Regions from separate parts of the Blastococcus sp. HT6-30 genome, predicted to be linked through region 2. Evidence: riboswitches for the same ligand, from Rfam matches in the RefSeq annotation. Region 2 holds a riboswitch; each other region holds the start of a gene.
The links. A riboswitch is a leader RNA that binds a small molecule or an ion and turns the genes downstream of it on or off. The one in region 2 is predicted to bind cyclic di-AMP.
Positions count from the first base shown of each region.

Region 1: linked by a shared signal. The riboswitch ahead of ABC795_RS10390 (transglycosylase SLT domain-containing protein) and the one ahead of ABC795_RS06565 (LysM domain-containing protein) in region 2 are both predicted to bind cyclic di-AMP.
Region 3: linked by a shared signal. The riboswitch ahead of ABC795_RS09985 (NlpC/P60 family protein) and the one ahead of ABC795_RS06565 (LysM domain-containing protein) in region 2 are both predicted to bind cyclic di-AMP.

Region 1 covers NZ_CP155792.1:2,145,361-2,150,515, forward strand. Annotated here, with positions in the region: gene ABC795_RS10385 (glycoside hydrolase family 3 N-terminal domain-containing protein) at 109-1,344, shown strand; gene ABC795_RS10390 (transglycosylase SLT domain-containing protein) at 1,445-2,311, opposite strand; cyclic di-AMP (ydaO/yuaA leader) riboswitch at 2,506-2,650, opposite strand; gene ABC795_RS10395 (50S ribosomal protein L11 methyltransferase) at 2,775-3,437, opposite strand; gene ABC795_RS10400 (SDR family NAD(P)-dependent oxidoreductase) at 3,638-4,477, opposite strand; gene ABC795_RS10405 (NAD(P)/FAD-dependent oxidoreductase) at 4,477-5,155, opposite strand, start outside.
Region 2 covers NZ_CP155792.1:1,355,697-1,360,851, reverse strand. Annotated here, with positions in the region: gene ABC795_RS06570 (methyltransferase domain-containing protein) at 1-546, shown strand, start outside; gene ABC795_RS06565 (LysM domain-containing protein) at 645-1,523, opposite strand; cyclic di-AMP (ydaO/yuaA leader) riboswitch at 1,548-1,647, opposite strand; gene ABC795_RS06560 (hypothetical protein) at 2,028-2,348, shown strand; gene ABC795_RS06555 (VOC family protein) at 2,396-2,779, shown strand; RNA gene rnpB (RNase P RNA component class A) at 2,811-3,213, opposite strand; gene ABC795_RS06545 (PIG-L family deacetylase) at 3,321-4,043, opposite strand; gene ABC795_RS06540 (hypothetical protein) at 4,105-4,467, opposite strand; gene ABC795_RS06535 (sulfite exporter TauE/SafE family protein) at 4,492-5,155, shown strand, end outside.
Region 3 covers NZ_CP155792.1:2,067,647-2,072,801, reverse strand. Annotated here, with positions in the region: gene ABC795_RS09990 (MFS transporter) at 1-1,223, opposite strand, end outside; gene ABC795_RS09985 (NlpC/P60 family protein) at 1,308-2,564, opposite strand; cyclic di-AMP (ydaO/yuaA leader) riboswitch at 2,579-2,731, opposite strand; gene cobA (uroporphyrinogen-III C-methyltransferase) at 2,867-4,525, opposite strand; gene ABC795_RS09975 (ATP-binding cassette domain-containing protein) at 4,522-5,155, opposite strand, start outside.

The sequences.
Region 1 (5,155 bases), 790 kb from region 2:
GTTCCGGATCTCCTCCTCCGTCGCCCGGGTAGCGGCTCAGGGTCACCCGACTGCGACACGGCCACCATCTCCCCGGCTCCCGGGGCGGCCCGGGCAACACTCGGGGAGATGCCCACACACCGCACGACGACGTCCCGGGCGGGTTCCGCGCCCATCCGACGGCCGGACCGGGCGCGGTCCCTGCTCCTCGCGGCCGTCGTCGTCGCCGCGCTGACCGGCTACGCCTCCACGCCCGTCCGACCGGCCTCCTTCTCCGGCGGCGGACCCGCGACGGCCACCACCACTCCCCCATCGCCCGAGCAGACGTCGGCGGACGTGTCCGTGGACGCCGTGCTCGCCGGACTGGACCGCCGGGCTCAGGTGTCGCAGCTGTTCGTGGCCGGCGTTCCGCTGGACGGGCTGGGCGCGGGCACGGCCGTCGTCGGCGAGGGGGTCGGCGGGGTCTTCCTGCAGGGCCGGACCACCTTGGCCGCACCGGAGCTCGCCGCCACCACGGCCGCCTGGCAGGAGGCGGCGCCCGGCCCCGACCTCTGGATCGCCGCCGACCAGGAGGGTGGCGCAGTCCAGACCCTCAAAGGCTCCGGGTTCGACGTGCTCCCGCCGGCGGTGGAGCAGGGGGTGCTGGCGGTCGGCGAGCTCGGTGCGCTCGCCGACCGGCTGGGAGCCGCGATGTCCGGTGCCGGCCTGAACCTCAACCTCGCCCCGGTGGCCGACGTCGTTCCCCCGGGCACCGAGGCGGGCAACGCGCCGATCAGCGCGTTCGGCCGGCAGTACGCCGGCGCCGGCCCCGCGGTGGCAGCCGCTGCCGCGACGATGGCCGACGGGCTGGCATCGCACGGCGTCGTCCCGACGTTCAAGCACTTCCCCGGCCTGGGCCGGGTGTCCGAGAACACCGACATCACCAGCGACGTCGTCGACCCGGTGACCGCCGCCGGCGACGAGCAGGTCACCGCCTTCGCCGATGCGCTCGCCCGCACCGCGGCCGACCCGTTCGTGATGACGTCGTCGGCGACCTATCCCCGAATCGACCCGGAGGAGCAGGCCGCGTTCTCCCGCGCCGTGGTCACCGACCTGCTCCGCGACCGGCTGGACTTCGACGGGGTGGTCGTCTCCGACGACCTGGGTGCCGCCGAGGCGGTGGCGGACATCCCGCCGGGCGAGCGCGCCGTCCGCTTCCTCGCGGCCGGGGGCACGCTGGTGCTGACCGTCGACGCCGGTCTGGTGCCGGAGATGGTCGACGCCGCCGTGGCCCGAGCGGAGACCGACCCCGCCTTCGCCGCGACCGTCGACGCCGCCGTCCGCACCGCCCTCACCGCCAAGGCCGAGGCCGGCCTCCTCGGCTGAGCCCGGAAACGACGAGTTCGGCGATCTCCCCCCCATCACGCGCGTGAAGGGGACGAGATCACCGATCTGGTCGGTGGGTGATCGGGGGAGCCAGCTGCGCTCAGTACCAGCCGGTCGCCCGCGAGTGCGACCACGCGCCGCACGGCGAGCCGTAGCGGTTCTCGATGTAGATCAGCCCGGCGTCGATCTGCCGGTAGCCGTCGGAGGTCTTGGCGATGCCCGTCCCGGCCCACGTCGAGTTGAGGAACTGCGGGATGCCGTACGCGGTGCTGGTCGGGTTCTGCGCGTTGGGGTTCCAGCCGCTCTCCTTGCCCCACAGGCTCTCCAGGCAGCTGAACTCGCCGGCGCTGCCGACCTTGCTCATCGCGTACTGCTTGAACGACCCGGCAGGGGCGGCAGGTGCCGCCGGGGCGCTGGTCGCGCGCGCCGGAGCGGGGACGGCTGCCTGGGCGCGGGCGGCCTCGGCACGAGCCGTCTCCGCGCGCGCGGCTTCGGCGCGGGCGGCCTCGGCGCGGGCGGCCTCGGCGCGGGCGGCCTCGGCGCGGGCGGCCTCGGCGCGGGCGGCCTCGGCGCGGGCGGCCTCCTCGGCCGCGATGCGGGCCGCCTCCTCGGCGGCCCGGCGATCGAGCTCGGCCTGCTCCGCGGCGGCCCGGGCCTCGGCGGCCGCAGCCCGCTCGGCGGCGCGCTCGCTGCGGCTCGCCGCCAGCGGGGCGAGGCTGTCGACGGCGGACTGCACCGTGTCGGCGGCGGGCGCCTCGGCGGTGATCCCGAGCTGCTCGGCGACGCTGACCGACGCCAGCTGCGGCTCGTCCTGCGCGGTCGGCTCGTCGGTGACGACGACGTTGGCGATCAGCCCGCCGGCGGCGACGACGGCCAGCAGCAGCGCCGGACGGCGGACCCGGCCGGCGCTACGCCGTCCGCCCTCGGGCCGGAGGGCGCGGGTGATCGAGGTGGCGCGAAGCTTCATGGGGAGGAACTGCTCCAGGGGCGGGGCACAGCGGGGCAGCGGAGGCTGCACGGACTGCTGCGGGGTGGTCGAGTGGCAGCGGCGGTCGGGTGGTGCGCCCGGGCGCTCAGCGCGGGGAAGGCGCGCGCGAGGCCCCGTACCGGCTGCGGTTCCTTACAGGGTGGGCCCGCAGGGTCACCACGCGGCGGCTCTCCGTTTCTTCCGTCGTGCCGCCTACCGGGTCAGCTGACGGATTCGGGCGGGAAGCGGCCCTACCCGCGCCGCCACGTGCTCGGCGCGCGATTCACCCCAGTGCTGCGGTGGGTCCCCGGCTCGCCCGCAACTCGACGGCAGCGGGCGACTCGGCGGCGCCCGGCGGACCTCCCCGGGTGGGGAGAGAACGAACGGCCGGGCGGGGCCCACGGTAACCAGCGTTATCCGTTCGTGACAATCCCCTGCCGGGAAAAGGAACGTGACGCGACCCTCAGGGCAACCGCCAGACGGTGGTCCGGCGCACCGGTGCGGGCCGGCCTGGCGACGGTTCGGTGTCGGGCACGTCGTAGGCGGCCAGGGACTGCAGCCGGTCCTCCGGGAGGTAGACGCGCCCCGGATCGCCGACCAGCACCTCCACGCCGCGGGCACGTGCGGCCTCCAGGAAGGGCAGCACCCGGTCGGTCATCTCTCGGTCGTAGCAGACGTCGCCGGCCAGGATCACCGCCACGTCCGGCGGTTCGGCGCCCAGCACGTCACCCACCGGCGTGATGCCCGGCGTTCCGTTCCGCTCGGCGTTCACGATCACGGCGGTCAGCGCGAAGGGGTCGACGTCGCTGGCGAGCACGGACGTCGCCCCGGCACGGACCGCCGCCACGGCGACCAGCCCGCTGCCGGCGCCGAGATCCAGCACCGCCCGCCCCGCGACCAGGTCGGGGTGGTCGAGCACGTACCGCGCCAGCGCCTGTCCGCCCGGCCAGGCCGCCGCCCAGAACGGCGGATCGGTGGAGGTGCGCCCCTGCTCGGTCTCCATGGCCTCCCACAGGGCGACGACGTCGGCGGCCACCAGCAGCTCCACCTCGGGCACCAGTTCGGGCCGCACCGCGCGGGTGTGGGCGCGGACGAACTCCGGGGGGACGGGACGGTCGGCCGGCACCGGGGCAGTCAACCGCACCGGCGGGACGACGGCGCAATCGAGGTGCCGTCGCTCAGGCCTGGGGCGCCCACGACGGCAGCTTCCCCGGTCGGCCGGAGACCCAGCGCCTCGTCGACGCCCACCATCCGGGCGTTGCTCCCGGAGTTGCAGGTGCTGATCCGGGGACGCCTCGGGGAACGCTCCCGGAGCGCCGCGACCGGTCAGCTCGTCGGCTTCGCCGGTGCCGCCCGACGGGCGATCAGCCGCCAGTAGCTGCCCGGCACGAGCCGCACGAGCACGTCGGGAACCTTCGCGGTCCAGCCGATCAGCAGCCGCGGACGACGACGCTCGATCGCCGCGACGATCTGCGCGGCGGCGTCCTCCGGCGGCATCCGGAGCAGCGTGGCGAACCGCTTGCGCCCCTCCTCGTACTCCGCCACCGACACGCCCGAGCCGGTCCGGGCGCTCTCGGCGATGCGCGTGCGGACGCCGCCGGGGTGCACCACAGTCACGCCGATGCCGTCCTCGGCCAGCTCGTGCCGCAGCGCCTCGGTGAACCCCCGGACGGCGAACTTGCTGGCCGCGTAGGCGGCCTGGCCGGCCGGGGCGACGATGCCGAAGACGCTGGACACGTTCACCACGTGCGCGCCGGGGTGCGTCTTGAGCACCGGCAGCAGGGCGTGGGTGAGCTGGACGACGGCGCGCACGTTGATCGCCATCACCCACTCGAACTCCTCCAGGGTGACCTGGTCGAAGCGCCCGCCGAGCGCGACCCCGGCGTTGTTGACCAGCAGCGTCGTCTCCGGGTGCTCGGCGACGAGCGTCGCCGCCACCCGGGCGGTCGCCTCGTCGTCGGCGAGGTCGGCTACGTGGGTGGCGATCCGCAGCCCCGGGTGGTCGGCACGGATCCGCCCGGCCACCCCCTCGAGCCGCTCGGCATCGCGGTCCAGCAGCACCAGGTGGCTGCCCCGCCCGGCCAGCTGCGCGGCGAGCGCTTCGCCGATGCCGCTCGCCGCGCCGGTGACGACGGCCGTTCCGCCCGCGAACGCGTAGGGACCCATCACGCCATCGTCCGCTCGGCGACGGCGCCGGCCAGCGCTCGCGGCTGGAAGGTCATGCCCTCGTCCTCCAGGGAGCCGCGGCGCATCAGCGCGACGTCGCGCAGGTAGTTCTGGTGCAGCCGCCAGGGCGCGCGGCCGCCCTGCTTGGGCAGGCCGGCGAGACTGCGCTGCACGTACCCGGCCGCAAGGTCCAGGAACGGCGCGTCGGCCCCCTCCGGCGGGGCGACCGGGGTCGCCGACACGTAGCCGTGCGCGTCCATGTGGTCCAGGAGCCGGACGACGTAGCCGTTGACCAGGTCGGCCTTGAGCGTCCAGGAGGCGTTGGTGTAGCCGATGACCATGGCGAAGTTGGGCACGCCGGAGAGCATCATCCCCTTGTAGGAGACCGTCTCGGGCAGCTCGACGGGCTCTCCGTCCACGGCGAGGGTCATGCCGCCGGCCGGGAGCAGGTTCAGCCCGGTCGCGGTGACCACGACGTCGGCGGCGAGGTGCTCTCCCGATTCCAGCTCGATGCCGTCCTCGGTGAAGGTGCGGATCCGGTCGGTGGCGATCGAGGCCCTCCCCTGCCGCAGGGCGCGGAACAGGTCGCCGTCCGGGACGAGGCAGAGCCGCTGGTCCCACGGGTCGTAGGGCGGGTTGAAGTGCGTGCTGACGGCGAACCCGGCCGGCAGCTGCTTC
Region 2 (5,155 bases):
GGAGCACTGGCGTGCCGGATGCGCGAGGCCGGGTTCGACGTCGTGCCCACCGACCTCGACCCGCCGCACGACTGGATCCACCGGCTGGACCTCGACGACCCGGTGTGGACGGAGGAGACCCGCGGCCCCTTCGACATGGTGGTGTGCGTCGAGACGCTCGAGCACGTCGAGAACCCGCGGAAGGTGCTCCGCTCGATCCGGTCGCTGCTCCGGCCCGGCGACCGGCTGCTCGTCAGCACGCCGAACGTCACCCATCCGCACTCCCGGCTGAAGATGTTCCTCCGGGGGGCGCCGTTCATCTTCGGGCCGAAGCACTACCACCAGCCAGGCCACATCTCGATCCTCCCCGACTGGATGCTCGTCGAGCACGTCCGGCTGGCCGGCTTCACCGACGTCACCGTGACCACCGGCGGCAGCACCTGGTACGAGGGCCCCCGGCGCCTGGCCCACCGCGTGGAGACGGCGCTGCTGGCGGCCATCGGCCTGCGGCACCGGGCCGACTCGGGCGAGGGCATCTGCACGTTCGTCACCGCCGTCGCCGTCTGACGGACCGGCATGCGGGGCCGGGCGCCCGCGCCCGACCCGGCGGCCACCGGCACGGCGAGCGTCTCCTGCCGAGGGCGGCAGGAGACGCTCGCCGGTGGTCAGCCGGCGGTCCGGAAGGCCACGTGCGGATGGTCCATGTGGTTGGCGGTGGGCGATCCCCGGTCCGCCATGCCCTGCCACGCCCAACCGGTCCACGAGGCGGCGATCCGCTGCTGCCAGATCACGTAGTCGACGCCGAACCGCGCGGCGTTGTCGATGACGTACTGGGCGATCGCGTCACCGGCGGCCCGGTCGTCGTAGACCATGAAGTCCGCGGCACGGTCCTGCGTCGGGCTGTGGCCGGGCCGGGTGAGGACCGTCGGGATGCCGAACCGCTCGGCGACCTCCTGGACGGCGGGTCGCACGTGGGGGGCCCACACGTCGTACGCGGCAGGAGCCGCAGCCGGCCGCTCCGCCCGGCTGGCCCGCGGCACCGGCGCGTTCACGACGGCGGCCGGGCCGCCCCCGCCGCTGAGGGCGAGACGCTGACCGACCCGCAGGACGTTCGCGTTCGGACCGATCACCTGCAGGTTGAGGGCGTGCAGCTGCTGCCAGGTGATGCCGTGGCGGGCGGCGATCCTGCCCAGCGTGTCGCCTGCCTGCACGGTGTACGAGCTCGCAGCCGTGCTCGGCGCGGCCTCCACCGGTGCGGAGCCGCCGATGGACAGCGCCTGCCCGACGCGCAGGACGTTCGGGTTCGCGCCGATGGTGGCGCGGTTGACGTCGTAGACGGTCTGCCACGAGGTGCCGTGGGCGGCCGCCAGGGAGCTCAGCGTGTCACCGGGCTGCACCGTGTGCTCACCGGTGTGGGCCGCGGCGGAAGCCAGGCCGGTGAAGGAGAGGGCCGATGCTGCCGCGAGCACTGCCGCGGGGCGTGCCACGACGGCCACGGCCGACGTGCGGGCGGCACGGTGCCGCCCCTGGGAGCGATTGCGCATGGGGATGTGAGCCTCTCGCCGCCTGCGGGGTTAGCTGTCGGGTTCGGGCGAGAGCTGCCCGGCCGTGGACCACGGCTTCACCCCAGGGCCTGACGGCCCGGTCCTGCGAGAGTGGGTCCCCCGCGCCTGCCCGTCGTCTCGATGTGGCCGGGTGGCGGGGGCAGGTTCGGCGGTACGCCATCCGGTTCCGCCGATCGGCGGACAGGGGCACGGTAGGCAGAGCGGGAGGGGCGGCAGGAGTCCGTGCCCGGCTTTTCCCGGGACCCACCGTGCCGTCGGACGCAGGGTGACCGGACGTGCGCGCAGAGCGGAACAACTGCGGCCGGAACGCGCCGCAGCCCTCGTCGGTGCAGGCTCAGGCGGTCCCGACCCTGGCCGGGGCAGACGACGCCCGGCAGCCGGTGGTCCAACCCCGGGTGACCGGCACCCGGCCAGCGCTCGACGCCGGCGGCGAACCGGTCGGCGGACGTTCCGCCGGCCTCCCGGACTGCCGATGAGACAGGCATGCGCACCAGCCACGCCGCCACCGCGATCGCTGCCTTCACCGCCGGCCTGACCGCCGCGGCGGCCCTGCGCCGTCGTGCCGGCCAACGCGAGAACGCGATCACTGCCGCCGCCCCGGGCATTCCCCCGGCCGCCCGGGCGCCGGGGCACGACGCCGTCGTGCTGCCCTTCGCCCGCCCGGTCCTGGCCGGGCCGGTACCCACGCAGCCGCGGTCGCCGGCTCGCTGCGGAGAGAGCGGCGGCCGGACCAAGGCCGGTGCGCCGTGCGGGGCCCGGACCACCACCGGCGGGCGCTGCCACCACCACCCGATCGCCGCCTGAGGCCCGCGGTGGCGTCCCAGCTGGTCGGTGCGGGGCAGGATGGCGCCATGGACATCCTGAGCAGCCGCGTCCTGCTGCGACCGTCCGATCCGCAGCGGTCGCAGTCGTTCTACCGCGACGTCCTGGGCCTGGCGGTCCATCGCGAGTTCGGACCCTCGGAACATCCGGGGGTCGTCTTCTTCCTGGGCAACGGGCTGCTGGAGGTCTCCGGTCGGTCGTCGGACAGCCCGAAGGGGCTCGCGCTGTGGCTGCAGGTCCGCGACGTCGCCGCCGAACACCGCCGTCTCACGTCGGCCGGCGTGACGGTCACGCAGCCGCCCCGGCTCGAGCCATGGGGGCTGATCGAGATGTGGATCGAGGATCCGGACGGCGTCCGGATCGTCGTGGTGGAGGTCCCCGACGACCATCCCCTGCGCCGCGACCAGCGCTGAGCCGACGCCGACGACGCGGGGGGCGGGGCGACGGACGAGTCGGCCTGTACGCCGGGTTCTGTCCACGGGCGCCTTGCGGCCTCCCGATGGGCGGTCATCCATCTAGGCCTGCCGTTGCCGGCAGGCTCCAGCGGTCTACCCGCAGGCTCGGACGGGCCGCCCTCGAACGCCTGCGCGGAACGGCGGCGGACCGCCGAACCTTCTTGACCTAGCTCCGGGTGGGGTTTACCGAGCCACACCGGTCACCCGGTGTGCGGTGGTCTCTTACACCGCCGTTTCACCCTTACCAGCGGCGAGCCGCTGGCGGTCTGTTCTCTGTGGCACTGTCCCGCGGGTCACCCCGGGTCGCCGTTAACGACCACCCTGCCCTGTGGAGCCCGGACGTTCCTCGGCGACGGGGTCTCCCCCGCCGACGCGACCGCCCAGCCGACTCGTCCGTCGTGCCGGCCAGTCTAGTGCCGCGTCCGGGGCGAGGAACACGCCCACGGGCATCACCGGTCGCGGACGCCCCCGGCCGACTCGCCGCCGGTGCCGGCGGTGGTCATCCCCAGTAGAGCGTGAAGCCCACCCGGCGGCCGCCGTCCTCGGTGAGGGTCGCCATGTCGATCTGCTGCCGGGCCTGCTCCTCGACCGGCTCGTCGGACAGCGCCTCGAGGTACCGGCGGTGCTCGGTGAGCGAGGCGACGGCGGCCTCCGCTCCCCCGCTGACGTCCATCGCGTGCGGTGGCTCGCCGCCCATGTGCTGCACCGCGACGTACTGCACGCCGGCCCACGGCTCCTCGGCGAGGTCCGGGAAGATCCACTCGTTGGCCGCATCGGCGACCGCGTCGAGCACCGACCGGGTGAGCGCCCGGTGGTCCGGGGAGTTCAAGGCGACAGGGCTGACGCCGGGCGGCGTCCAGGCGTCCCCGCCGTGCAGGGTCACCACCAGTTCCGGGCGGTGCCGCCGGATGCCCCCGGCGAGCTCCCGGCGCAGCTCCGGGCCGGCCACCAGCACGCCGTCACGCTGATCGAGGAACTCGACCTCGGTGACGCCGACGACCGCGGCCGACGCCCGCTCCTCGGCCTCCCGCAGCCGGCCCGCCTCGGCCGGCGGCATCCCGGCGATCCCGGCCTCGCCGCGGGTGGCCAGCAGGTAGTGCACCTCCTTGCCGGCCGCCGTCCACACGGCGACGGCGGCGGCGAGGCCGTACTCGATGTCGTCGGGGTGGGCGGCGACGACCAGGGCGCGCTGCCAGTCGTCGGGCATCGGGGCGCTCGGCATGCTCGCAGTGTGCCCGGCCCCGGCGCGGCGGTCACCCTCGCGGCACGGCAGCCGCCCTCGGTCATGCCCGGCCGCGGGCGACCCGCAGCGCAGCCCGCACCATGGGCACCTGCAGGGGCAGCCGCACCCCCGAGACCGCGAGCGGAACTGCCGCCCGCGGAACGATCCGGAACGTGTGCAGGTGGGCCGGCACGAAGGCCAGCAGCAGGCCGGCGGCGGCCCAGCCGCCCGCGCGCCGGGTGGCCGGCGCGGCGAGCAGCGCCGCGGTGCCGATCTCGGCGACGCCGGAGGCGAGTACCCATGCGCGGGCGTCGCCGAGCTCCGGGGGCACCAGCCACTGGTAGGTGCGCGGCCGCACCAGGTGGAGCACCCAGGATCCACCCAGCAGCGCTCCCAGCCACGTCACGCTCGGCGGCTTCCGCACGGGCCCACCGTAGGGTTCCCCGTCGTGTCCGCCGTCGACCTGCTCATCGCCGCCGGTGTCGCCTTCGTCGCTGGCGTCGTCAACTCCATCGCCGGCGGCGGTTCCCTGATCCTCTTCCCCACCCTGGTGGCGCTGGGGCTCGGCACGGTGGCGGCCAACGTCACCAACTCCCTGGCCCAGTGGCCCGGCTACCTCGGCGGCGTCGCCGGCTTCCGGCGCGAGTACGCCGGGCAGCGCCGCCGGCTGGTCCGCTTCTCGGCGGTCGCCGTCGCCGGCGGGCTGGTGGGCAGCGTCCTGCTGCTGACCACGCCCTCGGAGGCCTTCGACGTCGTGGTTCCCGTGCTGGTCCTGATGGCCAGCCTGCTGCTCGCCGTCCAGCCCCTGGTCACCCGACGCCTGGCCGGTCAGGCCGCCGGCGAGCCCGGCCGCGACCCCGCCTGGCTGTATCCGGCGCTGTTCCTCGCCACCGCTTACGGCGGCTACTTCGGCGGCGCGCTCGGCGTGATCCTCGTCGGCGTGCTGGGCATCGGGCTGCACCGGCTGAAGCTGGCCAACGCGCTGAAGTCCGCGCTCGCGGCGGTCACCGCCACGGTGACGCTGGTGGTGTTTGGCGTCTTCGGGCCGGTCGCCTGGGCCGTCGTCGCCGTCGCCGCGCCGGCCAGCCTCGTCGGCGGCTTCCTCGGCGCCC
Region 3 (5,155 bases), 710 kb from region 2:
GGGGTGGGCGCCCCGACCGCCGCGGGCCGGGGCGCCTCGCGCGGCATGACCAGACCGCCCACGAGACCGGCCGCGAGGACGGCGGTGCTCACGGCGAACGCCACCTGGAAGGACGCGACGTCGGTCAGCCAGCCGGCGACCAGCGGGCCGGCGATGGCCCCGAGGTCGGCCGACATCTGGAACACCGCCACGACCCGGCCGCCCCGCCCGGCGCTCATGTCGCCGACGAGCGCGGCCGGCGCGCTGGCCAGCAGGGAGGCCGCCAGCCCGAAGACGGCCATGGACAGCAGGAACGCCCAGATGACCGGCGGCAGGACGAGGATCGCCATGGCGGCGGTGCCCAGCGCGGCGCCGACCACCAGGGAGGGACGCCGTCCCCAGCCGTCCACCAGCCGGCCGGACCGCAGCAGCCCCAGCGCCTGGGCGACCGAGCCGGCCAGCAGGCCGGCGCCCGCCCAGGCGACCGTCCGGCCGAGCTCCTCGGTCACGTACAGCGGCACCAGCGAGTTGCGGACGCCGAAGAGCACCCAGCCGACGCCGAAGTTCGCCACCAGCGCGGCGAGGTACACCCGGGAGCGCAGCGCGGTGCCCAGGGGCATCGGCCCGGCGCCGAGGTCGGGCGAGGCGACGTCCGCGGCCTCGGGGTCCGGGGCGGGCGCGGCCGAGCGGAGCATCAGCACACCGACGCCGCCGGCCACGAGCAGGAACCCGGCGTAGAGGAAGAAGGGCAGCCGGGGGGAGAGCTCGGCCAGCAGCCCGCCGGCCGCGGGCCCGGCGATGCCGCCCAGGATGAAGCCGCCCTGCCAGGTGGCGGCCGCCCGCCCTCGGTGCGACGGGGGTGCGACGCGCAGCAGCAGCGAGAGGGCGGCCACGGTGAACATGGCGCTGCCGATGCCACCGGCCGCCCGCAGGGCGAGGAACAGCGGAAAGGACCCCGCCAGCCCCGCCGCACCGGTGGTCACGGCGACGATGGCCAGGCCGGTGGCCAGCACCAGCCGCTCGCCGAAGCGCTCGACCAGCGTGCCGCCGCTGAACGCGGAGACGAAGCGGAAGAACGCGAAGGCGCTCACCGCCAGCCCGACGGCGGTGGTGCCGACGCCGAAGGAGCGGGCGAACAGCGGGATCGCCGGCGCGACGATGCCGAACCCCAACGCCACGACGAAGGCGATGACCGCCAGGACCCTGACCTCGCGGGGGAGCTCGCCCCGCGTCCCGACCCGCACGGAACGCGATCGTCCCACGCCGCCCGCCCGGGCCTCCGGGCAGGCGGGGGCGCGGGGCGGACCGCCGCCCCGCGCGCCCCGAGATCAGCCGGCGATCCGCCGGGCGCTGTTGAAGCTGCCCATCGAGTCGATCGACGCGACCTTGACCGGCACGCCCGAGGTCGAGGCGTGCACCATCTGCCCGTTGCCGACGTAGATGCCGACGTGGCTGACCGGGCTGTAGAAGAACAGCAGGTCACCCGGCTGCAGGGCCGACCGGGACACCGGGGTGCCCATGGTCGACTGCATCCGGCTCGAGTGCGGCACCGAGATGCCGGCCGCGGCGTAGGCGTACTGCACCAGCCCGGAGCAGTCGAAGGCGTTCGGCCCGGCGGCGGCCCACACGTAGGGGTCGCCCACCTGGGCCAGGGCGGTGTCGACCGCGGTCCGGGCCGCGGCGCTCCCGCCCGCGACCGGCGCCGGCGGGGGTGCGGGGGCCGGAGCCGGCAGGGCGGCCGGAGCTGGGGCAGCCGGAGCTGGGGCAGCCGGAGCCGGAGCAGCCGGAGCCGGAGCAGCCGGAGCCGGAGCAGGCGGGGCCGCCGGAGCCGGGGCAGCGGCGACCGGCGCCGAGGCGCGCGGCGCCGCAGGGGCCGGGGCCTGCTCGGCCGGAGCCTCCTCGGCAGCCGCCGCCTCCTGGGCAGCCGCCACCTCCTGCTCGGCGGCGTGCCGCTCCGCGGCGGCCCGGGAGGCGCGCTTCTCCTCCTCGGTGAGCCGCTCGTACTGCGCCTGGTACTCCGCGATCTGCTGGTCCAGCCGGGCCCGCTCGGCGGTGACCCGGTCGACCTGGGACCGCGCGTCCTCCGCTGCCTGCTCGGCCGAGGCCCGGGCCCGGTCGGCGTCCTCCCCGGCCTGACGGGCCTCGCTCAGCACGCCGTTGTTGTGCGCGGCGATGGCGTCGAGCAGGCCCACCCGGTCGACCAGGTCGCCGGCGGAGCCGCTGGTCAGCATGGCCTCGAGGACGCCGAGCCCGTCGCCGGTGTAGGCGCTGCGGGCCACGGTGCGGACCCGGTCGCGGGCGCGCTCCAGGGCGGCCTGCGCGGCGGTGAGCTCCTCGGCGGCCAGGTCGGCGGCCTGCTGGGTCGCCTTGAGCTGCTCGCGGGTCTCGTTGTACCGCTCGGTGAGCACTTCCAGGTCGTGCGCCCGGCTCGCGATCAGCTGCGCGGCCTGCTGCGACGTCGTCGGCCGCTCGGGGTCGGCGAACGCGGGGAGCGGCGTGAGGGCGACACCGCCGGCGGCCACGAGGGCCACCAGGGCCCGACGGCCGGTGATCCGGCGGTGGGCAGGGTTGAGCGAACTCGCCATGTTCGGCGGGTTTTCCTTTCTTCCACGGCCGCCTACCGGGTTAGCTGACGGGTTCGGGCGGGAAGACGCCCGGCGTCCGGCGGCCCTTCCGGGTCGGTCGGTCGCTTCACCCCGGGAGTGCGATGGGTCCCCGGTCCGGGTGCCGGCGGTGCCGGCGGGTGGTTCGGCGGCGTCCGGGCGGCTGTCACCGGTCGGGCGACGGACGGGTCCGTCCGGACGGGCCCACGCTAGGGGGCGACCGGCGCCGTCACCACGTCGGGTGACGAGTTCGTCGGGCCTTTCCTCCTCCGCTGCCGACGCGTTCACGCACGGTCACGGCGCACCGCCGGAGCGCCCTCGGAAACGGTGGCAAGGCTCACGACCTCGCCGACGACCCAGACCGCAGGTGGCCGGATGCCACCGTCGGCGAGGACCTGCGGCAGGCCGGCGAGGGTGGTGCGCACGCTCCGCTGGGTGGCGGTGGAGCCGTCGGCCACGACGGCGACCGGGGTGTCCGGCGCCCGGCCGTGCTCGACCAGTGCCGCGGCGATCGCGGGGGCGGTCTCCACGCCCATGAGCACGACGAGCGTGCCGCGCAGCCGGCCGAGGGCCGCCCAGTCGACCAGCGACTGCGGATGGCCCGGGGGCAGATGGCCGGAGACGACGACGAACTCGTGGGTCAGGCCGCGATGGGTGACCGGGATGCCGCCCAGGGCAGGAACGGCGACGGCGCTGGTGACGCCCGGCACCACCTCCACCGGCACCCCGGCGGCGGTACAGGCCGCCAGCTCCTCCATGCCGCGGCCGAAGACGAACGGGTCGCCGCCCTTCAACCGGACCACCCGCCGGCCGGCGCGCGCGTGGCCCACCAGCAGGTCGTTGATCCGCTCCTGCGCCATGAACCGGCCCCGCGGGAGCTTGGCGGCGTCGATCACCTCGGCGCCGGGCGCCAGGCACGTGAGCAGCGACCGGGGTGCCAGGTGGTCGACCAGCACGACGTCGGCCTCGGCGAGCGCCTGCCGGCCGCGCACCGTGATCAGCCCCGGATCCCCCGGGCCGCCACCGACGAGGACCACGCGTCCGGGGGCGGCTCCGGCGTCGGGCGACCGGAGAGCCAGCGTCCCGTCGCCGAGGCCGGCCAGCACGGCGTTCCGCACACCGGCCGCCCGCCGGGGATCCGCGGCGCGGTGGACCGCGACCACCAGGTCGCCCGCCCGGCCCGCGACCGGGAGTGCGGCGCTGGACAGCGCCGGGTCGTCGGCCCGGGTGCAGAAGATGCGGGCCTGCTCCGCCTCCGCGGCCACCGCCGCGTCCACCGCGGGGTCCCCGCTCGCCGCCAGCGCGAACCAGGCACCGGCGAGGTCGCCGGCGCCGTAGGGCCGGCGCTCCCAGGCAATCCCGCCGGTCGTCGCCAGCGACTCCAGCGCGGGGGTGACCTCGGGGCCGACCACGGTGACCACTGCGCCGGCGGCCCGCAGGCCGGCGACCCCGCGGTGCGCCGTCGCGCCGCCGCCCACCACGACCACGGGCCGGCCGGCGAGCCGGAGCCCCACCGGGTGCAGCAGCTCGCCGGCCGGGTCGGGGGTCACGGGACCTCCTCGGTCCTCGGCGTCGACGGCGGTCCCGGCGGCGTCGGGCAGCCGGGCGACGGCGACCGTCACCCGGCCGTGGACGGTCTTGCCGACGACGAGTTCACCCCCGCCGAGCAGGGCCGCCGCCTCGGCCACGGAGGGGGTGCCGACGCGGGCCGCGACGGCGGGCGACGGCGTGGGCACCAGCACGGCGGCCAGGTCCGCCGCCGGGTGGCCGGTCACCGGCCAGCCGCGCCGTGCGGCGGCCGCGACCAGCCCCGGCTCGGTCGACCGCGTGTCGAGGGTGGCCAGCCGCACCGGGCCGGCGACCGGGGGCAGGACGGCGTCCACCGCGGCCAGCACCTCGGCGGCGCTCACCCCCGACGACAGCCCGATCCCCACGGTCGTCACATGGGCACCCCCGGACGGTCGGGGAGCGCGGCCAGCAGCCCCGCGGCGTCGCGGGGGAGCGGACCGTCGGGGAGCAGCCCGAGGTCGCGCAACCGGGCGCCGACCTCCAGGGCCCACGGGCGGGACAGCCGGGCCCGGGCGAGCAGGCCGCCGTCGCCGAGGACCGTGCCGGGGGCGCCCTGGACCACGGTCCGGTCGACCACGACCGCGACCTCGTCGGCCCAGCGCAGCGCCAGGTCGACGTCGTGGGTGCTCATCACCACCGTGGAGTCGTGCTCCTGCAGGCGGGCGAGCGCCGCGAGGGTGTCGGCCACCGCGGTCGGGTCGAGCCCGGCGGTCGGCTCGTCGAGGAGCAGCACGCACGGGCGCATGGCGACGGCACCGGCGATCGCCACCCGCTTGCGTTCGCCGTAGGAGAGCTGGTGCGTCGGCCGCGATGCCAGGGGTGCCACGCCCAGCAGCTCCAGCGCCTCCGCCACGCGGGCCCGGACGGCGTCCTCGGCCAGGCCGAGGTTGAGCGGGCCGAAGGAGACGTCCTGGCCGACCGAGGCGCTGAACAGCTGGTCGTCCGGGTCCTGCAGCACGAGCTGGACCACCTGGCGGTGGGCGCGCAGGCCGCGGCGGGTGTGC